DNA from 3 places in the Lysinibacillus sp. A4 genome. Region 3 is predicted to be linked to each of the others. Evidence: riboswitches for the same ligand, from Rfam matches in the RefSeq annotation. Region 3 holds a riboswitch; each other region holds the start of a gene.
The links. Region 3 has a riboswitch for cobalamin ahead of NY607_RS00165 (ABC transporter substrate-binding protein). Riboswitches for the same ligand answer to the same signal wherever they lie in the genome.
Positions count from the first base shown of each region.

Region 1: another riboswitch for cobalamin. It lies ahead of NY607_RS10850 ((2Fe-2S) ferredoxin domain-containing protein); the one in region 3 lies ahead of NY607_RS00165 (ABC transporter substrate-binding protein).
Region 2: another riboswitch for cobalamin. It lies ahead of NY607_RS15490 (hypothetical protein); the one in region 3 lies ahead of NY607_RS00165 (ABC transporter substrate-binding protein).

Region 1 covers NZ_JANWTB010000004.1:432,256-443,116, forward strand. Annotated here, with positions in the region: gene NY607_RS10825 (cobalt-precorrin-5B (C(1))-methyltransferase) at 1-1,007, opposite strand, end outside; gene NY607_RS10830 (precorrin-8X methylmutase) at 1,007-1,666, opposite strand; gene cobK (precorrin-6A reductase) at 1,679-2,440, opposite strand; gene NY607_RS10840 (sirohydrochlorin chelatase) at 2,437-3,375, opposite strand; gene cobJ (precorrin-3B C(17)-methyltransferase) at 3,390-5,057, opposite strand; gene NY607_RS10850 ((2Fe-2S) ferredoxin domain-containing protein) at 5,062-5,433, opposite strand; cobalamin riboswitch at 5,580-5,761, opposite strand; cobalamin riboswitch at 6,012-6,196, shown strand; gene NY607_RS10855 (energy-coupling factor ABC transporter permease) at 6,346-7,092, shown strand; gene NY607_RS10860 (energy-coupling factor ABC transporter substrate-binding protein) at 7,096-7,368, shown strand; gene cbiQ (cobalt ECF transporter T component CbiQ) at 7,374-8,147, shown strand; gene NY607_RS10870 (energy-coupling factor ABC transporter ATP-binding protein) at 8,144-8,980, shown strand; gene NY607_RS10875 (S8 family serine peptidase) at 9,128-10,861, shown strand, end outside.
Region 2 covers NZ_JANWTB010000007.1:102,735-113,595, forward strand. Annotated here, with positions in the region: gene NY607_RS15465 (lysophospholipid acyltransferase family protein) at 1-305, opposite strand, end outside; gene NY607_RS15470 (putative RNA methyltransferase) at 385-1,218, opposite strand; gene NY607_RS15475 (MATE family efflux transporter) at 1,221-2,588, opposite strand; gene NY607_RS15480 (tyrosine-protein phosphatase) at 2,723-3,490, opposite strand; gene NY607_RS15485 (ABC transporter substrate-binding protein) at 3,636-4,586, opposite strand; gene NY607_RS15490 (hypothetical protein) at 4,570-5,127, opposite strand; cobalamin riboswitch at 5,286-5,483, opposite strand; gene NY607_RS15495 (glutathione peroxidase) at 5,608-6,153, opposite strand; gene NY607_RS15500 (hypothetical protein) at 6,234-6,788, opposite strand; gene ytvI (sporulation integral membrane protein YtvI) at 6,879-7,937, shown strand; gene NY607_RS15510 (C40 family peptidase) at 8,099-9,253, opposite strand; gene NY607_RS15515 (ABC1 kinase family protein) at 9,576-10,861, opposite strand, start outside.
Region 3 covers NZ_JANWTB010000001.1:19,748-30,608, reverse strand. Annotated here, with positions in the region: gene NY607_RS00170 (elongation factor G) at 1-1,591, opposite strand, end outside; cobalamin riboswitch at 1,774-1,960, shown strand; gene NY607_RS00165 (ABC transporter substrate-binding protein) at 2,124-3,116, shown strand; gene NY607_RS00160 (precorrin-3B methylase) at 3,168-3,845, shown strand; gene NY607_RS00155 (S9 family peptidase) at 3,916-5,904, shown strand; gene NY607_RS00150 (class I SAM-dependent rRNA methyltransferase) at 6,083-7,279, opposite strand; gene NY607_RS00145 (alpha/beta hydrolase) at 7,342-8,259, opposite strand; gene NY607_RS00140 (dihydrofolate reductase) at 8,420-8,896, shown strand; gene trhA (PAQR family membrane homeostasis protein TrhA) at 8,940-9,575, opposite strand; gene NY607_RS00130 (DegV family protein) at 9,851-10,693, shown strand.

The DNA.
Region 1 (10,861 bases), on a different contig from region 3:
TAGCAGCAGGCCTCACATAAACGATGGAAGAACGCATCATAGCCCTTCTCCATCATAATCTCACCCACTTGTGAAGCTGTATTTGCCTCCAGAACTTGTGCTATCGTTTCTCTATCTGCCCCTATATCCTCTGCCAGTTGTGCTAAAAAATTAAAATCGATTGGTGCACTTTTGGAATGCACCATCATGACTCCTTGTGCGACTTTAGAAAATTTCCCCATCATCCCAACGAGTGAAACTTGTTTGATGCCTAGACGCTTACAATGCTTTAATGTAAAACCTACAAAGTCACCCATTTCAATAAACGCTTCTTCTGCTAGATGTGGGTATTGTTTCATCGCAAACTTCTCACTTCGTCCACCTGTTGTCACCACTAAATGCTCACAGCCAGCCTCTTTCGCTACACTGATGGCTTGGACAATACTGGCCATATAAGCAGAACTCGAAAAAGGCACGACGGTTCCCCTTGTGCCTAGGATTGAGATGCCCCCAAGTATACCGAGTCGTCCATTTAACGTTTTTTTAGCAATCTCCTCACCCTTAGGTACAGAAATCACCACATTCACGCCTCGAGTAATGTGAAATTCGTCCAACACACCTTGGACCGTGCTATAAATCATTTTACGGGGTACAGGATTAATGGCTGCCTCTCCGACAGGCACTGGCAGGCCAGGCTTTGTGACACGCCCGACGCCAATACCTCCATCTAAATGAATCCCAGGTGTATCTGCCCAGCTCACTGTGCCAACGATGAGTGCCTGATGGGTCGCATCAGGATCATCACCAGCATCTTTAATCGTTTCACAGCTGACAGCATTTTCTTCAAATATGCATTTTTCAATTGTAAAGGTTGCATCTCGACCAATAGGTAAATGAATCGTGCTTGTCTCTTGCTCCTCCTTGGTAATAAGGGCAAGCAGTGCAGCCTTTGATACAGCAGTTGCACAGGCTCCCGTCGTATAACCGTGACGCATGTCCTTGGGGTCCTTTTTTGGCTTCCGCTCCATTATTTTTTCGCCTGTTCGTCCGCTAAAAGTGAGATGGCATTTAAAGCAGCAACCGTCACTGTACTACCGCCTTTACGACCAACATTTGTAATGTACGGAATCCCTTCTAGTTTAAGCAGCTCTTCTTTTGACTCAGCTGCTGACACAAAACCAACAGGCATACCGATAATTAAATCTGGTTTTGCTAGCCCTTCTTTAATTAATCGAATCAATTCCAGCAATGCAGTTGGTGCATTACCAATGGCATAAATACCACCTTCATGTAATTTTGATGCCTTTTGCATCGAAATAATGGCACGTGTTGTATTTTGTTTTTTCGCTTCTATTGATACATCTTCATCCGCAATATAGCAATGCAAATCACCACCATGTTTTTGGAAACGCTTTTTACCAGAGCCACTTTCAATCATTTGCACATCTGCAATGACATGACGTCCTGCAAGAATAGACTTGATACCCGCTTCAATAGCACCTGGTGTAATGATGACACTACGACCTAGCTCGAAATCAGCTGATGCATGGATAATGCGACGTACAACTTTCCATTCATCTTCTGAGAAGTCATGCTCGCCCATTTCCTCTGCAATAATAGAGAAACTGTAATCGTAAATTTTATCTGGGTCTACCGTTAATGGTTTAAAATCTGTTTTAAAATCCATGGAAAATGCCTCCTAAATTGTATGTTCAACAGCCTGTAATACTTCTTCAAATGTTGAATATTGTTGGCCGTACTGTATATTTGGTCGTGCAATAAGAATCGTTTCAATCTGGCATGCGAGAGCTGCCTCTAGCTTCTCATCAACTGAGCCCACTTTACCGCTTTCTTTGGTAATCATCAACGTCACTCCGTATTGACGAAATAGAGCTTCATTTAATTCCTTTGAAAACGGACCTTGAATAGCCACAATATCTCGCTGCGCCACGCCAAGTGCCTCACATTTTTCCATATTATCTAGTCGTGGAAGCATACGAGCGATTACTCTTGTGTTTTCTAAGCCCTGTAAAACCTTTGTAAATGTAGCGAGTGTTTTACTACCTGTCGTTAGCATAATGACACCGCGTTTTTCTGCAGCTAGCTGAGCTGCCTCCTCATAATCCTTTACAACAGTAATCAAAGGATGGGCATAATGTTCATGAGCTCTTTCATAGCGAATATAAGGAATCTTTGCCTGCTCTGCCGCTGCCATCGCATTTTTAGAGGCTTCCTCCGCAAATGGATGAGAAGCATCTACCACCAATTGATAGCCCTGCTCTGTCATGATGGTCGCCATTTCCTCAGCTGTCAGTCTACCGATTAAATGTGGCAGGCCAACGTCAGCAAGACTAGAGGCTGCCGATTCAGTGACGACCGTAGCGGTTACCGCATAACCTGCGCTTTGTAATGCAAGGGCTAGATCCCTTGCATCACTTGTCCCTGCTAACATGAAAATCATTTTACCGGCTCCTCTTCATGATGATGGTCATGATGGTGATGGTCATGATGGTCATGATGGTGATGGTCGTGATGATGATGATGCGCATGTCCATGATCGTGATCATGATGGTGATGGTGATGTGCATGTCCATGTACTGCCGCATAGGCGCGATAATCTTCTAGATCTTGCATACCTGTTGATGTACCGTTGATTGCCTGTTCAATACGCTCTAATAAAACATTTTGTAACCGTTCATGGTAGCCAAAATAGTTAGCAATTTGAATATCACAATCTGGATAAAGTTCATTAAACTTCTCACACATGCCATGCATGCGTTCCATCAAAATGCCTGTGAATAAAAAGTATGGTAACATGATGATTTTTTTTGCACCTAGTTTGACACAACGTTCAATTCCTTCTTCAACTCGTGGATCTGTGACACCCATAAAAGCACTTTCTACGTATTTCACAGGTAGTTTTTCCCATAAAAGTCGCGTGATTTTATAAAAATCACCATTAGCAGATGGATCACTGCCACCTCGTGCAATCAATAAAATCGCTGTGTCTTCCTGCTCTTGTTCTGAATTAAAGCCAATTTCAGCTAGGCGATCTTGTAAAATGGCAAAGATTTCATCATGGATACCAATTGTTTGACCATATGTGAAGGTAATTGTTGGATAATGCTCACGCGCATGCTCTATTTCCGCTGGAATATGCAGTTTTGAATGGCCTGCATGCAGTAAAATGATTGGAATTACATGTACCTCTGTAGCTCCCTTTTTCACACAGTTTGTAATACCTTCTTCGATGTTAGGTGAAGCAAATTCAAGGAAACAAGTTTCCACTAAAAATTGTTCATCAATACGCGGTGTCATTTGTTCGATAAATGTACGAACCTCATCATTTCCTGCTGCTAAACGGCTCCCATGGCCGACAAATAAAATAGCTTTCATCTCTCTACTCCTTACTAGTCGCCGCACGGAGCTGGCTCTACTTTTATTTTGGAAGACATATCTTGATACGTAAAATGCAGTATTTTTTTCACACGTTTAAAATATTTAAATAAGCGTTCATTTGGATGAGCATTTGCTTTATATTCTTCAATAATATCTGTAATGAGTGGAATCAGCTGCTCAGGCTCCAGCCCTTCTACAACAGGCTGTGCTGCGTGTGCTGTACGACCGACTGGTTTTGCTCCAATAAAGACATCAAATTTACTTTTGCGGTAGACGATGCCAATATCATCAAATACAGCCCGATAACAGGCCATCCCACAGCCATTAAAGCCAATATTTAATGTCTTCGGTAAGGACATACCGCCTAGTTTTTCTTGTATTTCCTCTGCATATGGTATTGAATCAGCCTTTTCACCGTAGCAAAAATCACAAGCCTTCAGTGATAACACATCACCAATCGGGGATAATAAAAACCCTACTTCCTGTAATTTCTCTGTGATCTGTTCAGGGGCAGTCGTTGGTATTTTCAAATGAATTTGATGATCTGGTGTGTATTCCATCGTCCCCTCATCCCCAACGACCTCCGCTAACATCATCATTTGCTGGGGAGTAAAAAACTTATTGGCTACACCAGGACTTACTGCTAATTCAAAAATAGATTCTATTTTTTGCTGTACAAGCTTCGGTGTTACTTTGACTGCGCTTGTCCCTTTTACCATTGCAAGTGCCGCTGTAGCCATTTCAAGAGCTGTTTTTTTCGGCTTTGGCGTAGCGGCTATACTGGGTTTATTAAAGCGCCCTGCATTAGGGTCAGCCGTAAAGTCATTTCGCGCTGTTCCCGTCTCTTGGTTCATTGCCCAAGGTTCATTTTCTTCGCGTAAACGTTGATGTGGACGTAATGGCTGTTTCTCTTCACCCAGGGTATATTTACGTTGGTAACCGCGGGGCGTAATCATCTTATTGTCATAGAAAAATGTTGACGAATTCCCGATAATGACAGTTGTCAACATACCAATATCATGTTCTAGCATTTCTGCTAGTGTTGTCATGGTCACTTCTTGACGTTCTCGATAGGCACTTTTCACAAGCCCAACTGGTGTGTCTGGCGAACGATATTCTAAGAGTATTCGTTGAGCCTCGACAATTTGTCTTGTTCGACGTCCACTTTTAGGATTGTATAAAGCAATGACAAAGTCCGCCATTGCAGCTGCCTCGACACGCTTTGCAATTAAATTCCAAGGTGTTAGATGGTCACTCAAACTGATTGTACAAGCATCATGCATAATAGGTGCACCAAGTATGCTAGCGCATGAATTAATCGCAGAAATCCCAGGAACAATTTCAACTTCAATTCCTGTTGCTTCTGTCCAGCCTAGCTCAATTAACACCTCATAGACTAATCCTGCCATGCCATAGACGCCTGCATCACCACTCGAAATTACTGAGACGATGCTCCCTGCTTCGGCTTGACGAACGGCTTCCTGTGCACGCGACACTTCTTCTGTCATGCCTGTACTAACAATCGATTTTGCACTTACTAAATCTTGAATCAGCTCTACATAGGTTTTATAGCCTATAATCATATCACTTTGTTGTAAAGCCTCTACTGCACGTGTCGTAATATGCTTAAAATCTCCAGGTCCAAAGCCTACTACGAAAATTTTTCCTTTTTGCGCCATGTTGTTACCCCTCTTTCACCTTTTCGATCCCTTTAATGGCAGTTGTTTGAGCAGTACGCTGTAATGTACCTTCACGAAGTGTAAAGACATGTTCGTTGTATAAGGATTCATGATGTAAATCTTGTACTAGTGTTCTAGCATGCTCTGTTGATGGCACACGATACCAGTTTCCTTGAGGATAAGCGATTACCACACAAGCATCCTTGCAGCGTCCATTACAGCGCGTTCTTGTCGTATGTATTTCCTGATCGAGTGCTTGCCGTTGTATCTCATCTCGAATGGCTAAGGTAATTTCCTCCCCATCCTTTTTCATGCAGCTACTGCCATTGCAAATAAAGAGATGTGTTTTCATCCCCTCTAAATTCCAAGTTGTCATCTTCTGTCTCCCCTCATTTGCTTTTTGGAAAAAGAAAAACCTTTACTCTATAACGAAGAGTAAAGGTTTTGTAGAAGCCAAATAAAAACGAATAGAATGAAATACAGGTACCCGCTTTCGCTTCAACTTCTCCCTCCGAAAAGTTTGCATGCACAATCAAATAAGCAGGTTTCCTGACTTAAGCTTCATTTTACTGTCGCACCTTCCCAAGTTTGTACCAGTGGCTTTGCGATTTCATCAGCTATTACAGTAGCGGGGGCTGTATTGGATTTTCACCAATTTCCCTATTATCTCGAGCTATTCGAGCACTTATTGACGTTTTATATGAAATTTTTATTAGAATTTTAAATAGAAAACTGTCTTTATCATATCTTATTATTTTAAAATTTCAATATTTCTTTAAAAATTTATGACAAATTTATCAATTTTGAATGGAACTAGGTATGAAATTTATACAATCTATATAATTTGCGCACAAAATTTTATCAGAATATTCACTGTGACCTTTAATTTAAAAAATTTCATAAAAGGTATAGCATATTTATGGAAATTCATGTTACACTTTGTCGTGAAATCTCACAATTTGAATGTTTTTCGGTGCAAAGTGCTTGTCATTTTGCTTAAAAGGGAAGCCGGTTTGAGCCCGGCGCGGTCCCGCCACTGTAATAGGGAGCTTTATAGAATATGTCACTGTCCAACGGATGGGAAGACCTATAAAGCATTGAACTAGAGCCAGGAGACCTGCCGAAAAATAAGTGATCGTTTCAACCTACGAGGATAGGTGTGCGGCTTAGCAGATGAGACTGTTATTTGCTTTTTTAGCTATGCACTTTTCCACCTAAGGAGAAGTGCTTTTTTTAATTACGCACGCAATATTCTAAAAATCTATTAATTAGTTAGGAGGAAAGCTTTTTGAAATTATCATGGTGGAAACTTAGTTATTTTTTACTGGCCTTTTTAATCGTGCCAAAACGTGCCTTTGCCATGCATATCATGGAAGGTTTTTTACCAATCGAATGGGCTATTTTTTGGTGGGTGATCTCTATCCCATTTATCATTCTAGGATTGCGTTCTATTCGAAAAACCATTGATGAAAATCCTGAAACAAAAATGCTTTTGGGGCTTTCAGGAGCCTTTGCCTTTGTGCTATCCGCCCTAAAAATCCCTTCAGTTACAGGTAGTTGCTCTCACCCAACTGGTGTAGGACTTGGGACAGTACTCTTTGGCCCTCTAGCAATGAGTGTAATTGGAACAATCGTTTTATTATTTCAATCTTTATTATTAGCTCATGGAGGAATTACAACTTTAGGGGCTAATGCCTTTTCTATGGCTATTGTTGGTCCTTTTATTGCTTACTTTGTCTTTAAAGGGGCTCAAAAAGTAGGGTTGTCATTTTCACTAGCCATATTCTTTGCAGCTATGCTTGGTGATTTAGGTACCTACATTGTGACTTCTGTACAACTAGCACTAGCCTTTCCTTCAGAGGTTGGAGGCTTTATGGCATCCTTTACAAAGTTTGCAGGTATTTTTGCCTTAACTCAAATTCCTTTAGCAGTGAGTGAAGGAATTTTAACGGTCATTGTGATGAATTTCTTGAAAAAATACAATGTTAGCGAATTAAAAACGTTACGTGTTTTCTCAACAAAGGAGGCACATTAACAAATGAAAAAAAATTTATTGTTATTAGCAATTGTTGTGTTGTTAGCCATCATTCCCTTATTCATACAAAAAGGTGCTGAATTTGGTGGTGCTGATGGAGAAGCAGAAGCAGCTATTGGTGAAATCAATGCGGAATATGAACCATGGTTTGAAAGTCTATGGGAGCCACCAAGTGGTGAAATCGAAAGCTTATTATTCGTGCTACAGGCAGCTATAGGAGCTGGCTTTATTGGCTACTTCATCGGCTATATGCGTGGCAAACACAAAGAAGGTTAACCATTATGTTACTCATTGATAAGTATGCCTATCTGAATAAGCTAGCGTCCGTTCATCCGCTAGAAAAAATGATATTTTCACTTGGACTACTTCTCATAACGCTCATCATGAGAGATGAACGACTTTCACTCATTACATTTTTTGTAATGAGTGCTTTTATCATTTTAGGTGCAAAAATTCCGCTTGCATACTACGGCAAATTATTATTGCTACCTAGCTTTTTCTTATTAACAAGTCTCGTCTCTATTTTACTTTCCTTTACATCATCAACGAATACACTCCCTGCCCATATTTGGTCGTTTACATTTAGGAATTGGACTGTCTTTATCGGGAATGCAAGTGTGTTAGCAGCGCAACAGCTGTTCTTTATTGTCCTTGGCAGCGTTAGTTGTTTATACTTTTTAATTCTAACCACTTCCGTACAAGGAATATGTTATGTGCTACGACAATGGCGACTCCCCTCTTTATTAGTGGAGCTCGTCGAACTAACCTATCGTTTTATTTTTATGTTTTTAGAAAGTATGCAAAATATACATCTCGCCCAGCAAGCACGTCTTGGCTATCATTCACCGATGCAATGGCTACGCTCTGTCTCCATGCTTATTGTGGCATTATTTGTGGAAATGTTTCAGCGTAGCCGAGAGCTCAACAATGCCATGCAATCACGTGGAGGCGATGCAGTCTACTGGCAAGAGATGGGCTCTTATAGCAAGAAAAATTGGCTAGGCATGGCAGCTATTTTACTAGTCCTCATCGTATATGGAGGGTATTTTACATGACAGCATTTTATTTTGAACTCAACCAATTATCTTATGCCTATGCGGATGGTACGAAGGCGTTGTCAGATATTACATTAGACATTCCAAAAGGTAAAAAAATCGCCATACTCGGACATAATGGCGCAGGAAAATCGACTTTATTTCAGCATCTTAACGGTATTTTAAAACCTACAGCTGGAACGATTGTATTCGAAGGCAACGATCTGGAATATAGTCGAAAAGCTTTAAAGGCCCTACGCCAAAAAGTCGGCATTGTTTTTCAGAATGCAGATCATCAGCTTTTTTCAGGGACCGTCAAGCAAGATATAGCATTTGGCCCATTGAATCTCGGCTGGTCTACTGAAAAAACGGAAGAAAAAATAGCATGGGCCGTTGCGCAAACCGAAGTGGAAGATTTGCTTGATAAACCCATTCATTTTTTAAGCGTAGGTCAGAAAAAACGTGTAGCAATGGCAGGTGTTTTAGCGATGGAGCCCTCTGTCCTTTTGTTAGATGAACCAACAGCAGGTCTTGATAATTATTATGCTACACACGTATTACAATACTTAGCCAATTTAGATGATGGTGAGAGAACCATTTTACTAGCAACCCATGACATACCTCTCGCCTATGAATGGGCCGATCTAATCATTGTTATGGAGGCTGGAAAAATTATTTATAACGGTGATCCAATCACCTTGTTTTATGAAGACGAATTGTTACATCGCGCGCATCTTGAACGTCCATGGATTTTTGAAATGGTCATAGCTTTGCAAAAAAAGAAGCTATTGCAGGAAAATATCAACATCCCTCGTTCCAAGCAGGAGCTACAACAATTAATAGAACAGATCTAAAGCTTTTAATAATGCTAGGTTTTTTCGTTATACCTACCAAAAATTAAAATAGCAAAGAAAAATTTTCCTCCATTACGAAACTTTTCTAATCTTTGTCCGTATTAATATAGTCGAGATTTAATTTATAACACCAAGGAGAGATAACAATTGAAAAGTTGGTATAAAAAATCAGTCGCTGTTGTAGCATCTGCTGCACTCATGGTTCCTGCTGCTTCTGCCTTTGCTGAGGCACCTCAGCATAAAGCGAAAAACATGCTGGCAAACAGTGCGAAACAAACAGAGAAGAATGAAGAAAAATGGATGAGTAAGGATACAATTGTTATCAAGCATTCAGGTCTTGATAAAAACGTACATAAAAAAATTGGCTCCAAGGTCATCCGCTCCATTCCTTCATTAGGGTATGATGTTGTACAACTAAATAAAGGCGTATCGATCGAAAAAGCCGTCTCTTACTATTTAAAGCAAAACGGAATATCAAGTGTATCTCCTAGTTACATCTATCATTCTTTTAATAAAGAAGCTGATCCTAAAAAACAAGAGATGTATCATTTAAACTTACTGCAAATGGATAAGGCACTAGAATTAGCAGGCAACCATGATGTCACAGTTGCTGTCATTGATTCTGGTGTAGATTTTAAACACCCCGATCTAAAGTCACAAGTACTCCCACCCTATAATGCAGCAGCACCTGCTAATACTACCTATTCAGGCGATCACGGAACACATGTGGCAGGTATTATCGCCGCAGCAAAAGATAATGGCGTAGGTGGGCATGGGATTAATCCGAATGCAAAGTTACTGCCAATTGATGTATTTAACGGCAAAGAAGGTGCTAATGATTTCATCATTGCACAGGGTATACTTTATGCAATTGAGCAGGGCGTTGACGTCATTAATATGAGTCTAGGAGGCTATGGTGAATCTCCCCTGATGAAGGAAGCCGTTCAGAAGGCGATTGATAGTGGGATTACAATTGTGGCGGCCGCAGGAAATGAATCGACAGATGAATATTCCTTCCCCGCTTCTTTCGAAGGTGTCATTAGTGTTGGTTCAACAAACGAACGCAACAAACTATCAAGCTACTCCAATTACGGCCCGTCTGTGGATATTGTTGCACCAGGTGAAGACATTTATAGTACCGTTCATGATGCGAAGAAAGGATCATCTTTTGTCAAGTTTAGTGGAACATCCATGGCCTCTCCTGTCGTGGCAGGTATCGCCTCTCTTCTTAAATCCAAAGACCCATCTTTAAAACCGCATCAAATAGAAGCGATTTTAGAAATGACCGCACAAGATTTGGGCGAGAAAGGCTATGATCTTACTTATGGTCACGGATTAGTTGATCCTGTAAAAGCATTACAATTTGATTTAAATAAATTGCCTAAGCATTATTCAGAGACAAAGGAAGATCGTATTAAGAACGCCAAGATCCTTGCTAAAAATAAGCTAAATACAGAACAGGGTGCTTTTGAACAGCAAGACGAAAAGAAATGGTATAAAGTCGATTTAGAAGAAAATGAATATGCTCAATTAACATTAAAAGGCGCTGACAAATACGACTATGCCTTTGATTTATATTTCTACCCAAATAGCGGGATTGGAGATGTAGAGCCTATCCATGTCAATGATGTTCGCGTAGGAAAAAAAGAAGGTTATCTATTTAAAGCAGATCAAAAGGGAACGCTTGTTATTGGTGTCAAAGATCATAATGGAAGCTATAGTTTAAAAGGCAAATCTACTTACATTTTTACAGCACAAACGACGAAGGACTTGCCAATTGATACAATAGACAAGTCTACGATGGAGCCTATTAAAAAGTTCCCATATAGTACAGCAGGTAAAAACTATACATTACTGTCAAAAGATCAACAACAAGATCAA
Region 2 (10,861 bases), on a different contig from region 3:
TTCAATAACTGCGAAGGAATTTTAATCACGCTTGGTCCAGGATTATCACGGTCTACCGGAAAAGCATTTAAATGCTTAACAAGCCAGCCAAGCCCTTTCATTTCAAATAATTGCTTCTTCGCCATAAAGTGAATTTCACGAGGGTACATGGCTACACCAAGGTTTAAAATATCAACATAGCCGGTATGTGTACAAGCTATAATAAACCCACCCTCTTTCGGCAAGTTTTCTTCTCCGTATACACGAGCCTTTGAACCCATTAATTTTAATATTACTTTGACAACATTTGCTGCTAGTTTATACACTGTTACATTCCTACCTTATTCAATAGTTATTCCCATTGTAATCGAAAAGACCAGTATACTGCAATTGCTGGTGACCAACTTAAACCTTCCCTACTAATAGATCCACATCAATCGTGATTTCATTTAGTTCAACGGCTGTTTGTTCTGCTTTATGCCAACCCATTGGTGTCATTTCTAATAGCGCGGGTACTAGCTCTTCCGAAAGCGGTAAAGTATAAGTTACACGTTCTACGTTTACCTCACGAAAACTATCTTGAAAACGAGCTACAATTTGTTCATTAGAGTAAGTTTCCTTGTTTGAATCTGCATATAATTGAGCACGTAGTTCCCTCAAATAACCACTTTGCGGTACAACCTTCACAAGACAGCCATTCGGTGTAAGAAGTCGTTTAAACTCCTCATAATTTGCTGGTGATAGTATATTTAAAATGGCATCGAAACTCGCTTGAGCAAATGGACTTTTAGCTAAATCCCCTACACACCAAATTTGTTGAGGATAATGACGTGCTGCAGCCAAAATGCCCTCCTTCGCTATGTCAATTCCAACGCCAATACCATGATCTCTATCATTCATAATGCGAGCTAAATGTGAGCCCTCTCCACAACCAGTATCGAGCACCGTTTTTGCAGAGCTAATAAGCTCACCGATTCGGGCTTCTACAGCATCATAAATCCCACTATCAATAACAGACTTGCGGGATTCAAAAAGGCCCTTACTATATTTAGAAGCGGCGTTATGTGTCAGCATATTGACATAGCCTTGTTTCGCAATATCAAAGGAATGGTTAGAAGTACAAACCAATCTCCCCTGCTCATAGACATGCATTGATTGCTGACAGATTGGACAAGCAAAAAGGGTGATATGTTGATCCATTAATGCCGCCCCGATCGCACGTTTCGATAATGCGCCCATTTCTATGCCTCCTTTTTGTCGTTCGGTGATACAAGAGCATAACGCTCCCATTTACGACTTTTCCATCTAAAGTATACGATAATTGCCCGCACCCATTCATCTGCTGAAATGGCTAGCCAAATTCCGACCAAGCCCCAATCCAATACAAAGACAAATAAATAGCCAAGCGGCAGGCTCATGCAAACCATTGATAGAAAACCAATTTTCACAGGGAATCTAGCATCCCCAGAAGCGCGTAAAGAGTTAATGACCACGATATTCATTGTGCGACCAGTCTCTAGCAAAATACTTAATGCTAACACGGATGCCCCAATCTTAATGACTTCTGGATTATCAGTAAATACCTGCATAAGTGGCTTACGGAATAGCGTAACGACAGCGACCATAATAATCGTAAAAGCAAATGCTGCACGAACACTTTTCCATAGCTGATGATACGCCTCATCTTTTTCTCCTGCACCTACATGACGACCAATAATAATGGCTGTTCCTGTACCAATGGCAATTGCAAATAAATATGTAAACATCGAAATATTCATAGCATATTGTCGTGCTGCTAGTGTTTCTGCTCCTAAGTATGTCGCATAATATAAAAAGATGATTTGGCAAAATTGATAAAGTACCTGTTCAAACGCAGATGGTAAACCAATGTTTAGTATTTTCCTCACATATTCCTTTGAATACTCAAAATAATATTGTAACTTTACGCGCACTTCCATTACCTGATACAGTAACCAGAAAAATACTAGGACAGCTAATCCGCGACTAATGACAGAGGAAATAGCCGCTCCTTTCACACCAAGCTCTGGTAAACCTAAATTCCCAAAAATAAGACCGTAGTTTAGCACAACATGTAAGACGTTCATGCCAAGTGAAACGTACATAGTTTGTTTTGTCCAACCATGTACACGAATAATTGCAGCGAGTGCATTAATAATAGCCTGTAAGAAAATAAAACTCCCAATGATGGCTAAGTAACTTTGTGCATAGTGGAGTACTTCTCCCTGCAAGTTCATCATTGTCATTAAATGTCTCGCAAAGAAGAAAAATAAAATACTCATTAAAAGCCCCACGACCAAATTCATCGTGACCGCTAACGCCGAGATCTTGGCTGCTTCAAAAAAGCGTCTGGAGCCTAAATACTGAGAAACAACAATAGATGCACCATTGCCCACTACCTCCAGAATCAAGATGGCAATATGGATATATTGATTGGCTGCACCTACTCCTGATACAGCATTATCCGATAAAGCACTGAGCATAAAAGTATCGGCTAGTCCCATCAACATAAATAGAAAAACCTCTAAGAAGATCGGCCATGTTAAATGGAATAGACTTAACTTATTTGTCTCTTTAATTGTGTCTGCCAATACTTTCACTTCTCCTATTTTTTCTTAAAAATCTATTGTATCTTATCACAAATATTCAGACTGTAAAGAGATTTATAGGAAGACAGCGCTTCCACATAAAAAATCCCTCTCACATCGTGTGAAAGGGTCCATTTTTAAATCAAGCAATAGGATTGTAATTGCTCTCGTTTTTCAATTGTTAGGCCAAATTCCTGCTCTAAAAACCCATTCTTTGAACCATAGCGACGATCCATCGCATCCAACGCTGCTTGTAAATAGTCTTCACGGGCGGACATTAAGGCATAAAATTGCAGTAGTTCTTGCTCATTATACTGATGCTGAATAGCCTGAGCCATTCTTTCTACCATCGGACGTAAATGTATATTAGTATCTAAATAATCCTCCATGATAGTCTCCTCAGGTACATCTAAAGCTAGTAAAATAAGTGCTCCTCCAATACCCGTTCGGTCCTTACCAACTGCGCAATGATGGACAAGACCTAGATTATTAGGATTTTGAATCGTTTGCATTAACTCTTTAAATGAAAGATTGTTAAAAGGCATTTGTGCATAAAAATCCCGAAACATCTCAGGGCTTACCACTTTATAGAAATCTCTACCACCAGCATTGGTAGGCATTTCAAAAGCATGATTACCCTTCGCTGGGATTTGTATATATTGAGCATGCGAGAACACTGGGTTAGGATTATGATACGCCTCATTGTTATCGCGATAATCAAAAATGGTTTTAATCCCTAATGTTTCAAATAGCTCTTTATCTGCCAGTGTCATTTTTCCAAGAGCAGCTGAGCGGTAAAATAAACCTTTTTTTACCCTACGCCCATCTTTTGTCTTATATCCACCCATGTCTCGGAAATTATAGACTGCCTCAAATGGAATTACCTTTGTCTCTAATTGCTCCAATCACTACACCTCCTAAGATTATTAAGCATACTTACTTTTATTTTAAAGAACAAACTACATTAATTCCAATTTTCACGCTAGGTAATAATTTAAACCACATAAAAAATGCTAGCTGAATGGCTCACAGCTAGCATGGAAACATTTCTTATTTAAATAATTCGGGGTACACAGCTTTCGCTACTAATTCTACAGCTTCACCAATACGCGGACCAGGTCGATTAGAGATATCTGTATCGATGGACAATACCGCTTTGTTTTGAATAGCTGTCACAGTATTCCAACCATCTCGTTCAAGAATTTCTCCTATTGGATCTTCTGTATCGTTTACTGTTGTTAAAATAACATCTGGATTTTTCGCAATAACATCTTCCTCATTCACTTTTGCCCAGCTATTCAAGTCAGAAAAAACATTATTAACATTAGCTGCATCTAATATTTCTTGCTGGAAAGTGCTAGAGCCTGCTGTATATATGTCTGGCTTAGGGCTAACCTCTAAATAAACATTTTTCGGCGTTTTTACGTCCTTCACCTTCGTTTGTACTTCAGCAATTTTCGCCTTGATCTCTTCATTTAATTTATTTCCTATATCAGCAACATCCATCACAGCAGCAATTTGTTCGATATCTCCATAAACATCATCGAAAGTTGTCGCAGATTGAATAACAAACACTTTAATTCCTGCGTCCTCAAGCGGCTTTAGGGCATCCTTATCACCGATTGTATAAGCAATGACAACATCTGGCTTTAACGCTATAATTCTTTCACTGTTAAAGTTCGTAGTATCAGAGACACGTTCAATTTTTTGTGCTTCCTCTGGATAAGTATCGTACTCAGTTGCTCCTACAATTTTATCGCCAACACCTAAAGCAAACAAAATTTCAGTATTACTTGGTTGTAAAGATACAACTGTTTTTGGTACTTCTTTAAACTCTATTTCCACTCCACGGTCATCTGTCACTTTATAGCTTGTTTTCTCTGCGTGTTGTGTATCTTGCGAAGCATCTTTATTTTTTGTATCTTCAGCAGTGCCACAGCCTGCTAATACCAGTGCAAGTAAGAGCACTGATAGCCATTGGAAATTAAATACTTTCTTCATTGTTATTCTCCTTTTTCTTTTTCATTGGGTAGGATTTACTAATAAACGGTATTTCAGCTATTCCAGCTTGCTGATTCATAAAAACAGCCATGACAAAACATACATTAGCTAATAAACCAAGGTAATCGAAAAGAATAGCAGGAACCTCTCGTTCTTCTGATACTTTGTGTAAAGTACGATATGATTTTTTTGCTTCACTGCGACAAAGATGTAAGGCTGCAGCGGCCTCTGTTCCTTGAGGTAAAACAAAACTTTGAATCTCTTCCTTCACATGGCGAACGTAAAAATCATAACGCTCACTTAACCAAGATAAATCCTCTTCAGTTACTGCTAATTTCCCACGAACTGAGCCATTCACATGATACGCCATAGGTAACATAAGCAATAAATCCTCAGCAACGACTTGAACATCCTCTTTTTTTACCGCAGCTAATGCAACTCCTAGATGTGTTGTAAGGCTATCTGTTCGAATTTCAAAATCGACCGTTGAAGCTTTCTCACGCATAAATGGATAACAAGAATAACGGGCATCTTTTTTCACTTGCTTCCCCCCTATTTTCTATAATGAAAAATTCTTATTTGAAAGGCATAAAAAAGTCGCTCCTTTTTGCAAAGGAACGACAAAAATAACATAATGAGCCATCAAACTGGACAAAGCCTATGTATTTGCCGTATATCCTCCTAGCTTCCGAGAAGTTTTTATACGTTCAAATAAAGGTCGGTCTCCTGGCTTGTACAGTTCGTCACATGAAACGAATGTGTTATAAAGGACCTTCCCATCTTCTTTGAGATAGTGGTAAATCTTTATAATGGCTGCACTTACAGTTGCGGAAACAGCTCCGGTTTTTCACCGGATTCCCGATTATGCTAATTAGCACCTTTATTCTGCAAGAATATTTCATTTGTAAAGCAGTTTATCATATATGCTTCAGAAAAAATAGCTGTACTCAGTTTTAAAATATAGCAATGTTTCTACTTGAAGAGAAAACCCTAACAAATTTTTACATTATTAAGAAATTTACTATAATAGTGTTTCAATTGCTTTTTCAATATCGAGCTGTGAATCTGTTGGTTCAAAGCGTGAGACGGTCTTACCATTAGCATCTACTAGAAATTTTGTAAAGTTCCAGCGAATATTACGACCATCTAAAAAGCTTGGGGCAAGTTGAACAATTGCTTCTGCCAACATTTTCTCCTGCATACTTGCCTTCCCAAACTCTCGGTAATCCACTTCATGCTTTAAATAATTAAAGAGTGGATGGGTAGCCTCTCCATTTACCTGTACAAGCTCAAAAATCGGGAATGTGACCCCATAGTTTACCTTGCAGAGATGCTTAGTTTCCTCCCCATCTTCAGGATTTTGATGGCCAAATTGATCACAAGGGAATCCAAGAACTACAAAATTCTCTTTTCCATATTTATCATACATTTTCTGTAAGTCTTCAAATTGATATGTAAATCGGCATTGGTTTGCCGTGTTAACAATTAACATTGTTTTTCCACGATATGTTTCCATCGATAAAATTTCGCCATTAGGCTTCCGAACTAGATAATTATAAATGCTCATGCATAATCCCCTTTTTTCATTCATTATAGTTGACTATTCTACCGCTCATCAAAGAATTTGCACAAAAAAACACCACCTCGCTACTTTGAACGGATGGCTGACTTATACTTCTTTTTATATTTAGCATCTTGTTCTTCATTAATTAAACGATGGGCAATATCTAATAATTTCGAGTCATTTGTTTGATCATATAGCTTTTTAAATGACATAATAATATCCTGACGAATAAGAGATGGCTGTTTTTCATCTATACATGTTTGAAATCTTTTAGCTAGATACGATACAACCAAATCTCTTTGTACTGGACCCGCTTGTCCAATTTTCCAAATTGCTTGTAATGCATGCCTTGCTGTAGCAGATTGCTCATCGTAAGTCACAGCCCAAATCTTTAAAAAATCCTCCAAGACCCTTTCTTCTGGATCACTTTTTGCAGCTAAAGCGCATAAAATTTGTGCAGCACGTGCACGAGAATAACCATTATTGTATGTAAGTGCTTTTACTAGCTGTTCCCAAACTGCATATGTCCAATCTACAGGTTCCTGCATAATTTTCATTAATTCCTCGTAAGATTCATATTGAATATCGCGATCATGCTCTGTTAAATTACTAAAAAGTTGCAAAATCTCTTTTTCCATAATTCATCCCTACCTTTATTGATTCAGAACGTAATAAAATTTGATTTATGGTACACTTAACTTAATTTTTTTCGCAAAGAAGGTGAGTTTATGAATAAATTTAATGCTAGGAAATTGATTTTTCGGTTGATTGTGATTATATCCCTACTTCTAGCTGCGTATTTTGTTATCCCAGTGTCCATGCCTTTAATCCTTGCTGGGATTAGTGCATTTTTCTTAGAACCACTTGTCATGTTCGTTAAACGGAAATGGAAAATGTCACGGAAAATAGCAGTTGCTTTTATTTACATAGTGAGTGTAATAGTTATATCTATTATTTGTTATCTGTCCATTACCCAAATAATGACACAAATAATTTTACTGTCTAAGCAAGCTCCCTATTATATTTCCAAGCTATCAGATATGTGGCTTCATATGCAAGAAAATATTTCTAAATATACAGAAGACTTTCCACCTGAAGTAAGTGCTTCGCTTCAAAAAACCACAATGGATTTCATAAAGAAAGTTGAAGAATCCTTTTTAAGCTTCTTTAATTATAGCAAAGTTTCTGCCTTCTTTTCAGAGATACCCAGCCTATTCATCAGTCTTCTCGTTTATATGATTGCGCTATTCCTATTTATGCTTGATTTGCCTAAGTTAAAGCAAATCACTTATAAATATTTAAAGCCCAATACAGCAAAGAAGATAAAAATTATTTTAAATCGCTTAAAAGATGCAACACTTGGCTATATGAAGGCTCACTTATTTGTAAGCTTTATTATTGGAGGCGTCACACTCATTGGACTGCTATTAATCCAACCGAAATACGCAGTAACAATGACGATTATTATCTGGTTAATAGATATTGTACCATTCCTAGGCTCTATCATTATTCTAGCGCCATGGGGACTTTATCACCTATTGATGGGAAACACCTCTATAGCTGTAAAATTATTCATCTTAGCTGCTATTTTACTTATTATTCGTCGAGTAGTCGAGCCTAAATTAATGGGAGACCATATCGGTTTATCCACTTTACCAACATTAATTTCCATGTTCATAGGTCTACAGTTATTTGGTATTATCGGTTTACTTGTCGGCCCATTCGTTATTATTTTCTTTATAGCGTTGAAAGAGACAGGTGTCATCAAAGTAAATTTTAAAATTTAATATCCATCTAGTATGCAGGAAAATCTCTTTTCAAGAATAGAAGTTGTCGTCTTGTTTCTTTGAAAGAATAGCATTCCAAAAACAAAAAAGGCCATCTTTGTATATTTTTCTCTACAAAGATGACCTTTTTCTTATCTCAACCGTCTATATAATAGTGAGGCCTATTGAATACGTCCAAAGCCTACTAAGTATTGATTCCACCAATCAAGTGATTCAATTACGACACCATTGTTTTGAGCGTCGATCATTGTGTTATTACCTAAATAAATACCTACGTGTGCTACCCCTGAACCATAGCTGAAGAACACTAAGTCCCCAACGCGTGCTTCACCTGCTGAAATGCGTTGTGTTGCTAAATATTGTTGTGATGCTGTACGAGGTAAAGAAACACCCGCTTGCTTATATGACCATTGTACAAGACCTGAACAGTCAAAGCCTGTCGATGGGTTGCTACCACCCCAAACATAAGGGCGTCCTAGGAATTGTTTAGCTGTAGAAATGGCATCTCCTGAAGAAACAGTGCCAGCTCCTGACCCAACAATAATTTTTTGTGGTTCGCCTCCACCATTATTTTGAGTTGCTTGTATAACTGGTGTAGCTGCTTGAAGTGCACGTAAACGAGCTGCCTCTTCTTCAGCTGCTTTACGCTCAGCTTCTAAACGTTCTTCTTCTTGTTTCGTTGCAATTTCAGCTTTTAATGCAAGTGATTTCGCTTCGTTCTCAGCTTTCTTCACTTCCATTTCGCTTTCTTTTTGCTGAAGCTCTTGGAATTGTTTTTGAAGTTCCTTTTGTTTTTCATCTAATGTAGCTTTTTGTTGCTCTAAGCTTGCTTTATCTGCTTCCTGTTGATCTACTAATTCTTGGTCAGCATCCATTAATGTTTTTACCGCTACGACACGATCCATTAAATCTGCAAAGCTTTTTGCCTCAAGCACTACATTTAAATAAACACCTACAGTGTTGTCCTGTGCTTGGTATGCAGCCATACGCTCACTTAAAATTTTTGAACGTTGCTCGATACGTTTTTGTGTTTCAACAATACTAGCATCCACTTCTTTAATATCTGCTTGTACTTGTTTAAATACCTTTACTTTTGCGTCGATCTCTTGTTGTAGTTTCGTTAGTTCTTCTTGTAATTTTTTAATTTGTGCATCTATTTCAGCCTTTTTCTCAATCATTTGTTGAGAAGTTTCTTCGGCATGTACTTCTGTTGGTTGAATTGTATTAAATAATAAGCCGCCAGCTAGTGCTAATGCTAGCACCATCGACTTACGCCATTTGTTACGCTTAGCCACGTTACCTTCATTTCCCTTCATCTATCAATTTCGCTCTCGATATTCTATGTAATCACTTGAACGATTTCTATTTTAATCAAATGTTCTTATATTTATTTTAGCCTTTTAAAGTTTAGCATTTTCTACATAACTTTTATACTATTTCATGTCTATTTAATACATTAGTAAAACTCGAAATAATTCTGTAACATTCGCACTTAAACTACATTATTCTACAAAACACATTTTTCTTCTACACAAAGAAACTATTAGCTAATTCGACATTAGACCTAACAGATCTTTTGTAATGTTTTTGTAATATTTCTAGGTGCCAAAGAAAAAAGGTAGGGAAAAAATTCCCTACCTATTGCTTCATCGACCTTAAGGCTTGTATAGATAATCTCACTAACAAAATAGCACATAAAAATAAACCTAAATATGCCGCTGTGTTCAAATAGACCGCATAAGAATCGTGGATAAATTGTGAAATAGCTAAAAGAGCGACAGATATAATACCAAAAGTTATACCCACCAGCAGCAAAACAAATTGAGAAAACAAATGTGTAATAAAACGTGAATTATGTTCATCCGAAAAGACATCATGATGTAAAATGATTTTTCCGCTCTCAACTCGCTGAATGAGCTGATCGACTCTTCTAGGCATTTTACGTAAAGTCGGTATTAGCATAGATAATTCTTCTTGCAGCCGCTCCTTAGTTGCCATCGGTTCTTTAAAAGGCTTAAGGAAAGAGGCACGCATATATGTAGCAGAAAAATCCTTTGCCTCAGTAAAGATATCAAAACGTGGATCTATTACCCGTAATGTGCCATCTAACGTCACTAAGGAACGGAGAGCTAATCCTACTGCTGGATAAAATGCAAGTCCAAAATCTCTTACCACTGTAAATAGCGCGTGAATTAATTCTTCAGTTGGTATACGGTCAACATAGGAAATTTTCAGTAATATTTGGTCGATTGCCTGCTCCATTTTCGCACGTTCTGCATGATCAGCATTTTCCACCAATAATGTTAAACCATCATATAAAACACTTGAATCATTTAGTTGAATGCCCATCAGAAATAACTTTAAGCCTTCTTGCTGTGTTGCACCTAAACGTCCTACTGCGCCAAAGTCAAGCAAGACTGGTGTGCCATCTGTTTCATCTATGTGGATATTTCCTGGATGCGGGTCTGCATGAAAAATACCAGAGAATAGCATCTGCTCAAAAAATGAATAGAGTACGGTTCTTGCAAACTGCCTACGATCAATAGACAAGCGATTAAATTCAGATGCCCCATCTGCCACACTTTGTCCACGAATATACTCCATCACAATAACATTTTCATTACTGTAAGGCGTAAAAATTTTAGGAATGCGAACCTTGTAATCGCTTTTCGCCAAAGCATTCTTCACCTGTAGCGTATTACGTACCTCAATATCTAAATGAATCTCCTCACGTAACCCATCTGCAAATCCCCCAGCCAACTCTCGAAAGCCCAATGATTCTGCCCAGGTTGATTTTGTGGATAGCCAATTAGCAAATTCCTCTAAAATTTCAAGGTCATCGCGCATAATTCCCTTTACTTCTGGACGCAATAGCTTGACTACCACCTCTTCATAATTTTTAAGCCTTGCTTTATGCACCTGGC
Region 3 (10,861 bases):
CTTTCATTTTAAAGCGATAATAGGGTTCAAGTAGGACATTTTGTGCCTGCTCCAGCCCCTGACGCAGGGCACGGAAACTGGCTTCACGGAAATCTCCCCCCGATGTATGTTCATTGTGCCCGCGACCTGTTAGAAGTGTAAAATGAATATCTGTTACAGGGAAGCCTGTCAGTAGCCCATGATGGTCACGCTCAAACAGATGCTTTTCAACAAGGCGCTGATTGCCTACAGATAAATGATCGGCATGACAGGCATTGGTGAAGGTATTACCTGTTCCACGTGGATTTGGCTCCATTAATAAATGAACTTCTGCATAATGCTTGAGGGGCTCGAAATGACCATAGCCCGTTACGGTCGTCGCAATGGTTTCCATGTATAAAATTTGCGGTTCACCAAAGGAGACAGCTAATGAAAAACGCGTCATTAATACCTCAGTCAGGACCTCCAATTGAATGGCACCCATAATATGCACATGGATTTCCTGAAATTTTTCCTGCCAGACCACACGCAAGGACGGTTCTTCTGCTTCGAGTAAACGGAAAATCTGTAGCACTTCCTTGATATGCTGATCACCCTCATATTGAACCTTTGCCTGTAAGGTTGGGACAAGCTCATAGGGCTGTGATAGCATCGTTGTACCGATTCGATCCCCAATGTTTGCCTGGCTCAGTCCTTTGACAGCGAAAATTTCTCCTGCCTCTACCTGTTGAACGGTCTCAAAGCGACTGCCGTTATAAAGGCGAATTTCGGTCACTTTTTCTGTTACTTCGTCAAATGAAAATTCATCTCGTACATGCAACGAGCCCTTGGTTGCCTTCATAAAGGTTAAACGCTGGTGCCCATCATGACGAATCTTAAAAACCTCACCCTCAAACGGGGCATCCTTGTCAAAATGGGAAGCCGTTAACAGCGGGAGCTGGTCAAGAAATTCCTGAATGCCCTCATCCTTTAAGGCCGAGCCAGCAAAGCAAGGGAAGGCACCTTCATTTTTAATCATTTCCTTTAATTGAGCAAGACACTGTTCATGCTCCAATGACTCATTTAGAAAGGCATCAAGCAATTTTTCGTCGCGCTCCGCCAGCCATTCCATAATATTATTTGATACATAGTCTGCTCGCAGTGGCTCATCGATGAACAATACATGCTGAGAGCAATCTTTGCGAAGCTGTCTGATGACAGCCTTCATATTGGCACCCTCACGATCCATTTTGTTGATAAAGAAGAAGGTAGGGACATGGTATTGACGTAAAAGTTGCCACACTGTTTCTGTATGGCCCTGTATCCCTTCGACAGCGCTAATGATAATAATGGCATAATCCATCACACGAATGGCACGCTCCATCTCAGGGGAGAAATCGACATGCCCTGGCGTATCAATCAATGTGTATGTATCATCGCCAATATTCATGCGCCCTTGCTCGGCAAATATCGTAATGCCTCGTCTGCGCTCTAGCTCATGATGATCAAGAAAGGTATCCTGATGATCAACACGCCCCCGTGCTTGAATACTATTTGTATGAAAAAGTACTTGCTCAGAGAAGGTCGTTTTTCCTGCATCCACGTGCGCAAGTACACCGATCGTTTTGTACATAAGAAATCCTCGTTTCTATAGAATGCTATCTTTTTATTGTAACAGAATACTAGCTTCTATATTTCTTGTAAAATAGTTCGTCTTTATGTCAAAATAGTGCTAATATAATGATGATTATACTTTTAGTGTCATACTACTGATTGCGCGATAAATTTTCTTCTGCTAGTCTATCAATAGTATTGACCATTATAGAACGTATTGGTGCAAATGGCATTTGTCATTTGCTTAAAAGGGAAATCGGTGCAATTCCGATGCTGTCCCGCAACTGTAAATGGGGAGTCTATACAGCATGCCACTGTAGTGAAACTATGGGAAGGCGTATAGATGATGAACCTAAGCCAGGATACCTGCCAGTATGTATTTTTTGACTAAGAACCACGAGGATGGGGATAGTGATGAAGGTAATGATACCGTTATTTCACTATGCTACTCTCTTGGCGACAAGAGGGTTTTTTTATGCCCTTCCAACTACCTTAGTAGTAAAGAAGTCTCTGATTTCTTTCTATATTTTAACAGCAAAGGAGAAAAGGACATGAAGAAATGGAAAAGTATATGGCTGATGATGATCATTGCCTTGGTCGCTGTTTTAGGGGCTTGTAACGCAAAGGACAAAACGGAATCAGCTGCACAAGGTGAAAAGGTTGAGCCATCTGAGGCGGCAGCAGAAGTAACCATTGAAAATAATGACACAACGCAAACATATACGGAAGCACCAACAAAAGCGATTAGCTTAAATCAGCATGTGACAGAAATCATGCTAGCACTTGGTTTAGAGGATTCTATGGTAGGGACAGCTTACTTAGATGATAAAATCTATGAACCACTGCAAGAGGCATACGATAAAGTCCCTGTTCTTTCCGATCAATACCCAACGAAGGAGCAAGTCATTGATGCCGAGGCAGATTTCCTATATGCAGGCTGGAAAAGTGGCTTTGGCGAAAAGGGTGTAGGCACACCAGAAGAGCTTGAAGAATTAGGCATCCATACGTATTTACATACGGCTTCCAACATGACAAAGCCAACAATAGAGGATATTTTCACTGATATTCGCAATATCGCGAAGATTTTCCGTATTGAGGATCGTGGCGAAGCTTTAATTGAGCAAATGACGAAAGATGTAGAGGCAGTACAAGCTAAATTACCAAAAGATAGCGAAAAATTACGTGTTCTTGTGTTTGATAGCGGTGAAAAGGATGTATTTACAGCTGGTCAAAACTTTATGAATGAGCTTGTGACAATCGCGGGTGGACAAAATATCTTTGGTGATGTGGAATCAGGCTGGACAACTGTGTCGAAGGAAGATGCAGTAGACCGCAACCCAGAGGTAGTTGTCGTGATTGATTACGGTGAAACAACGGCAGACCAAAAGATCCAATTCTTAAAAAATGATCCAGCCTTAAAGGAGATGGAAGCGGTCAAAAATGAGCGCTTTGTCATCCTGCCACTTTCAGCAGCGTCTGAAGGGGTTCGTGCGGCAGAGGCCATTGAAATTTTAGCAAAGGGCTTCTATCCTGAAAACTTTTAATCCATTCGAGCTAGCGTTTTGCTAGCTCCTTTTTTATAAGGAGCGATAAAAATGAACGCATTTCAAAAAAATGTACCAGATCTAACATTTGAAACACTGAACCGTCATGGTGAGTTTACCCGTCTAGCCGTTAGCCCTGGCATTATTAATAAGCATTATACTCCTGCACAATTCCAAAAAATAGCCGAAATTGCTGGCGAAAAGGGGGCGATAAAATATTCTGCTTCCTATAGTATACTCGTATCCATACCAACGTGCGATGCCACGGAAGCGGTACAAGCCTTACAGGAAGCAGGTCTTTATGTTGCTCCCTCTGGTTCAATCATAGCCATGAAGGCCTGTGATTTTTGTGATGGGGAGAAAATGGAGGCTGCTCCGATAACCGAACAGCTCTATCATGCCATAGAGGGGATGAAGGTACCTGCAAGAGTGCGTGTCAATATTAATGGATGTGCATCAGCTTGCTACAATGCAGTCTATGATGATATTGGACTCGTTTACCAACAAGAAAGCTTTGATGTCTATTTAGGGGCAGTACCGATGGGAGCAAAGGCACAGGCTGGCACGTTATTCGCTAAGAGGGTAGACGTCACACAAATTGAAGATTTTTTACTGCACCTGATAAACCTTTATAAGGAGCATGCTCGCCCAAATGAGCCCTTTTATAAATTTTATCGCAGAACAAAGTCAGCAGAATATTGGGAACTAGTAAAAAATTCAATTAAATAGAGGGATATTACTTAGGGTGTCGAAGTATTGTAGTAAGGCACAGAAAATTACAATACAAAGGAGCAAGAACATGACATCGAAACAAGGGATCCAACCAGAAGATCTTTATCACTTAAAATCAGTAGCAGATCCACAGCTTTCACCAGATGGGACAGAGGTAGTTTATGTAGAGACTCGTATGGACGAGAAGAAAAATGACTATATATCGAATTTGTTTTACATAAACTTGAAGGACAAAACACCACAGCAATGGACATTTGGTGAAGATAGAACGAGTTCCCCTGTTTGGTCACCAGATGGCAGTCAAATTGCATTTTTGTCAACGAGAACAGGTAAGTCGCAAATTTATGTTCTTTCGAAAGCAGGTGGAGAGGCAAAACAGGTGACACATTGTAAAAATGGAGCGACCTCCCCTGTCTGGTCACCATGTGGCAAGAAAATTGCTTTTTCAGTCGTGCTAGGGAAAGATGAAACCATCCTAGATAAAGCGGAGGATGAGAAGAAAAAGGATAAAGAACTAAAGCCACTAGAAATCGAGAAAATGAAACACAAATCGGATGCTGGTGGATTTATTGATATGGAGCAGTTTACCCATATTGCCATTGTCAATGTGGCATCAGGAGAGCTAGAACAAGTGACAGAAGGCAAAGAGTACTGCCATCTAGGTACTTGGTCGCCAGATGGCAAATACCTTACGTACTTAGCAAATAAAGCGGAGGATTTAGATTTCTCATTTAATGTGGATATCTATTTATTGGAGTTAGAAACGAAACAGAGTCACAAGCTAACAGAAGGTTCGGGTGCTTATTACCAAACGGCTTGGTCTCCGAATAGTCGCTATCTTTCTTTTGTAGGTGGAGAACGTGAATTTGAAAATGCCACACAAGCAAAGCTTTGGATGTATGACATGGAGCAAAAACTACTAAACTGTGTAACAAGTGAATTTGATGCGCCTGTTGGTGATTATGTCATCGGTGATTTCCTGCAAGGTGTAGCGTCACCACGAGTGCAATGGATGAATGATAATCATAGCTTCTACTTCCAAGTCACAGATCACGGCAATGCGGCGATTTATTACGGAAATGTAGATGGCGAAATTTACCCAGCTATCCATGATGATCAATATGTCTATGGCTTCTCACTTGATGCGCAAAACGATCAGGCTATTGCGGCTATTAGCACAACGACCAATCCAGGCGATCTGTTTTATGTGAACCTAAAAACGGGTGACAAAGAACAGTTGACGTCCATTAATGAAGATTTTTTAAAAACCAAAACATTAGCTGTTCCAGAGAGTATCGAATTTGAAGGTGCTGAAGGCTGGAAGGTCAACGGCTGGATTATGAAGCCAGTTGGCTATGAAGCAGGGAAGAAGTATCCTCTCATTCTTGAAATCCATGGTGGTCCGCATGCAATGTATGGCAATACCTACTTTAATGAATTCCAAATCCTTGCTGCACAAGGCTTTGCAGTGCTTTATACGAATCCGCGTGGTAGTCATGGCTATGGCCAAAAATTTGTGGATGCAGTACGTGGCGATTATGGTGGGAATGATTATGCGGACTTAATGGCAGCGGTAGACTACGCTCTGGAGCACTATGATTTTATTGATCAAGATCGTCTAGGTGTAACTGGTGGAAGCTACGGTGGTTTTATGACCAACTGGATTGTGGGCCATACAAATCGCTTTAAAGCAGCTGTGACGCAGCGCTCCATTTCGAACTGGATTAGCTTTGCTGGTGTCAGTGATATCGGCTATTATTTTACAGACTGGCAAATTCAAGCAGGACTCGATGATATAGAGAAGCTATGGCATCATTCGCCACTGAAGTATGTAGACAAAGTGGAGACACCATTATTGATTTTACATGGTGAAAAAGACTATCGTTGTCCAATTGAGCAGGCAGAGCAATTGTTTATCGCCTTAAAATATCGTAAAAAACAAACAAAATTCGTGCGTTTTCCTGAGGCGAATCATGAACTTTCAAGAAGTGGAAAGCCTACATTACGAATTAATCGACTTGAATATATCCGTGATTGGTTTGTGAAATATCTATAATCGGGTGGCCTAAGAAGAGAACATCTTCTTAGGCTACTTTTAATAGAAGGGCTCTGTTTGATTGTTTATAACGTTTCAATCTTTTGGAACCTTTATTGTAGAGGTACCGAACCTCCTTAGGTAGAATCAACTTTTCCTTACATAAAAAGAATCACACCTTGGTGTGATTCTCGATTGGTTAGTCGATTTTCTGGATGAACACGACCTTCAGATAATTAAATTCAGGGTATTCACGTGGTACACGGAAATCCTTCGGTAAACCGTATTCCTCGACAATTTTATAGCGTGTACGAGTCTCTTTAAAGGCTTGGTCAATAAAGCCTTTGAACTTTTTCATGCCAAAGCTGGCATTATTTGTGGAAGCCACAATGATGCCGTTTTTAGCGGTAATGGCAATCGTGTCCTTTAGTAATTTAGGGTAGTCCTTTGCCGTTGAAAAGGTCATTTGCTTCGTACGTGCAAAGCTAGGTGGGTCTAATACGACAAGGTCAAACTGTAAAGCATGGCGTTGTGCATATTTAAAATAATGGAAGACATCCATGACTTTTATATCCTGTGCCTCATAATCAATATGATTGACACTAAATTGCTCAATCGTTTTGGCTAGACTACGCTTTGCCACATCTACACTCGTTGTCTTGATGGCTCCTCCTAGAGCGGCTGCCACAGAAAATGCTCCTGTATAGGAAAATGTATTCAGCATGTCTGTGTTGTTGGCATAACGCTCTCGAATAGCCAATCGTACCTCACGTTGATCGAGGAAAATCCCTGTCATGGCGCCATCGTTTAAATGCACCGCATAGGTCATACCATTTTCCTTCACCATGATAGGAAATTCTCCTGGCGTGCCCATTACAAAATCATCTTGCTCGATATATTGTCCTTTACTATCAAAGCGTTTTTTCTCATAAATCGCTTGGTAGTCTACTGTCTCAGCAAGCGCCTCATACACCACTTCTTTAAATGAGTAAATGCCCTCACTATACCAGCTTACCATGTAGTAGCTGTTAAAAAAATCAATCGTAAGACCGCCGATGCCATCTCCTTCACCATTAAACACACGAAAGGCTGTTGTGTTTTCATTGCTAAAAAATGCAGCACGATTGTCGATGGCTTTTTTGAATTTTTTTATAAAAAAAGCTTTATCAATTGTTTCATTCGCATCGGTCGTTAGCACCCAGCCAATCCCTTTGTTTTGGATGCCGTAGTAACCTGTTCCAATAAAACGGTTATGATGATCCATGAGTCTGAGGAGTGTTCCTTGCTCAGCAGGTAAACGTCGTGCATCAACCGCATCTTTTGAAATAAGTGGGAAGCCTTTTTTTAATTGATCAGAAAAGGGCTGTTGTACTTGTAGAGCTATTGTTTGTGTCATAGTGTCATCCTTTAAAAAACGTTTTGCTCTATTATCGCACTGTTTGCGCGGGATAGCCAAACTTATTTCAGGAATTGCGCAATTTTTGTCACGGTTGCAATCGTTGCTTCTTCAAAATAATTCATTTTACTGAAATAACTATGGATTAAACCTGGCATTGTAATATGTTCCACTACCACACCAGCAGCCTTTAACTTTTGTGCATAGCTTAGACCCTCATCAAAGAGAACATCTGCCTCTGCAGCTATAATGAATGTTTTCGGCATGTTACGGACTTCCTCTAGCTGAAGTGGGGACACAAGTGGATTTGTGAAGTTTGCTTCCTCTGTATAGTGATGAGAGAACCACTGCATGGCTTGTGTATCTAAGCCGTAATCTTCACCATATGCCAGATAAGATACTGTTGAAAAATCGACATTTGTGACAGGATAGATGAGTGTTTGAGCGTGTAACGATGGTCCCTCGAGTGCAGTAGCTAAGTATGCAACTACAGTAGCCAAATTTCCGCCAGCACTGTCCCCAGCAACTGATAATCGACTTGCATCGCCACCTAAGGATTCCATATGATCGTGCACCCATACTAAGCTATCATAGGCATCATGTAAGGGTGTTGGGAAAGGATATTCAGGTGCTAAGCGGTAATCCACTGATACCACAATCGCCTGTGCCTGGTCTGCTAATAACTGGCAGCCTGCATCGACAGATTCTAGATTGCCATAGACCCAGCCTCCACCATGATAATAAACAATAACAGGTAATGTTTTACCGAGAACGGGCGTATAAAGCCGAACTGTAATTTGTTCGCCATCTCGCACTGTAATTTTGTGATCCTCAATGGATGCTAGCTTCGGTTTGTGTGCAGATTGCCATTGTGTAACCGTCCGCATGGCTCTCGCTTCCTGAGGTGAAACTTTGTAATAAGGTGTACCAGTACGCTGAGCTTCTAGATATTGAACAGCTTCTTTTCTTAAAGTTATCATCTTCATCATTCCTTTATTGAGAGGTTTGTTATTCCTATTATAAACTATTCATATAATTTTACTAGGATTTAGGTGTAACAAATGTTTATTTATTTAAAAATAGGTGAAATAAGCGCATTATGTTTATAATAAAAGGGACGAAAGTATTTGGAGGGACAGTATGATTTCTTTAATTGTGGCACATGATGACAATCACGTCATCGGATATAACAATGGGATGCCTTGGCATTTACCTGGGGATCTGCAGTATTTTAAACAAAAAACAATGGGCAAGCCTATGATTATGGGACGTAAAACATTTGAATCCATCGGTCGACCACTTCCAGGGCGACGCAACATCGTTATTACACGTGACGAAAACTATCAGGCAGAAGGCATTGAAATTGTGACTAGCTTGGAAGGTGCTTTAGCGCTAGCTGGAGATGTACCTGAGGTGATGATTATTGGCGGCGAGCAAATTTTCCGTTTAGTGATGGAGATGGCTGATCGCTTGTATATCACAAAAATTAATCATGCCTTTCAGGGAGACACCTATTTCCCGAGCTATGAGCAAGATTTTGTTCAAGTCTCTTCAGAGGAGCCTGAAACAGCACCAGAAGGTTATACATTCCAATATCAAATTTTTGAACGTAAATAAACGAAAAAGCAATCGCTCCCTTCACAATGAGCGATTGCTTTTATTATAGATAAAAATAAACACACGCATACATGGAGGCACAGCCAGCTAGCACAAAGAGATGCCAGATTGCATGGTTAAAGGGCAGAGAGCGCCATGCATAAAAGATGGCTCCAATCGTATAGAATAGCCCACCTGCTAGCAGTAAAGCAAAGCCATGTAAACCTAAATACAGATAAACGGGCTTAATGGCAAATATAATTAACCAGCCCATGCCAATATAAAAAATTAATGAAAGTACTTCAAAGCGATTAATAAAGAAACATTTAAACAATACACCAAGCACAGCCAATGACCAAATAATACATAGTAGCGTCAATCCAAGGGCACCACCAACGGCAATTAATAAAAACGGCGTATAGGTGCCGGCAATTAAAATATAAATGGACGAATGGTCCAAAATAGCGAAAAAGTGTTTATATTTTTCTGGCATACTGTGTAGTAATGTAGACATTAAAAACAGAATGATGACAGACGCACCGAAAATGCTGAAGGTTGTAATATGTAGGGCATTTCCTGTTTGTACGGCTGCTAACAGTAGAACAACCAGTGCTGGAATACTAGCAATGAAACCAATACCGTGTGTTATGGCATTCCACAGCTCTTCCCTCCATGATTTATAGTCAAATGAATCAACCATTTGAAACACTCCTTTCGTTCGTACATTTACTATACCCCAATAATTTATAGATGAACATTTACATTTGTCATATAGTTCATATCAAAAATGTCATAAGCCTGTCATATTCTTTGAGGGGCATTGATAGACAAGAGGTAGGTGAAAACGCTATAGTATCCAAGGTAGCGTTTACATGCTAGCTAGGACAGAGCTTTGCCTAATGACAAATGTCATGTTTACATAATGATTCATTAGTCTATATAATAAATTTTAATGAAGTAAAAGGATGTGTCGAAGTGAGACGAATTCATATAGTAACGGACTCAACTTGTGATTTAACAAAAGAAGAAGTAGCACAACATGGCATACATATCGTGCCTTTAACGATTCAAATTGATGGTCAAACATATACAGATGGAGTGGACTTAGAGCCACCATCTTTTTTAGGCTTAATGAAAAATGCAAAAAATTTACCGAAAAGTTCACAACCAGCACCAGGTAAATTTAAGGAATTATATGATGAGCTCGGTAAAGATGGCGATCAAATTATCTCCATCCATATGACTGGTGGTATGAGTGGCACAGTAGAATCAGCTCGTCAAGCAGCTCAAATGACAGATGCCGATGTGACAGTCATTGACTCACGCTTTATCGCGATTGGTTTAGCTATCCAACTACGAGAGGCCATCCGCATGCGAGATGAAGGCGCCACTGTGGAGGACATCGTGACACGTTTAGAAAAGGTACGAGACAATACACATTTATACGTTATTGTAGACACGCTCGAAAACTTAATCAAAGGCGGTCGAATTGGTAAAGGCACAGGCTTTATCGGTTCCCTCCTAAACATCAAAGTCATTGCCAACCTTGAAGGTGGCGTATACAATCCTGTGTCAAAGGTACGTAGTCATAAACAAGTAGTCAATTTTTTATTTAAACAATTCCAAGCAGATACAGCTGGAAAAACAGTTAAGGCAGTCGGCATTTCCCATGCAGATGGCCTAGTAACGATGGGCAACCCATTAAAAGCGCTGATCGAAGAAACTGGCTTTAACGATGTTGAAATTGCCTTTACATCTCCAATCATCTCGACACATACAGGTCCAGGAGCAATTGGTTTTATTTATTTTGCAGAATAACAGGAAGGAGCTACTACATAAGTAAATGTAGTGGCTTTTTTATTATGCGTGGAACTCCTAGCAGGATGAGCGGATTATTCAAAGATGAGCAGCTTTTGTTTAGCTGTGATCAGTTTTCCACTAACTATGAGCGTGAGCGGCTTCAATTAAATAGTAATCGTGTTGAAC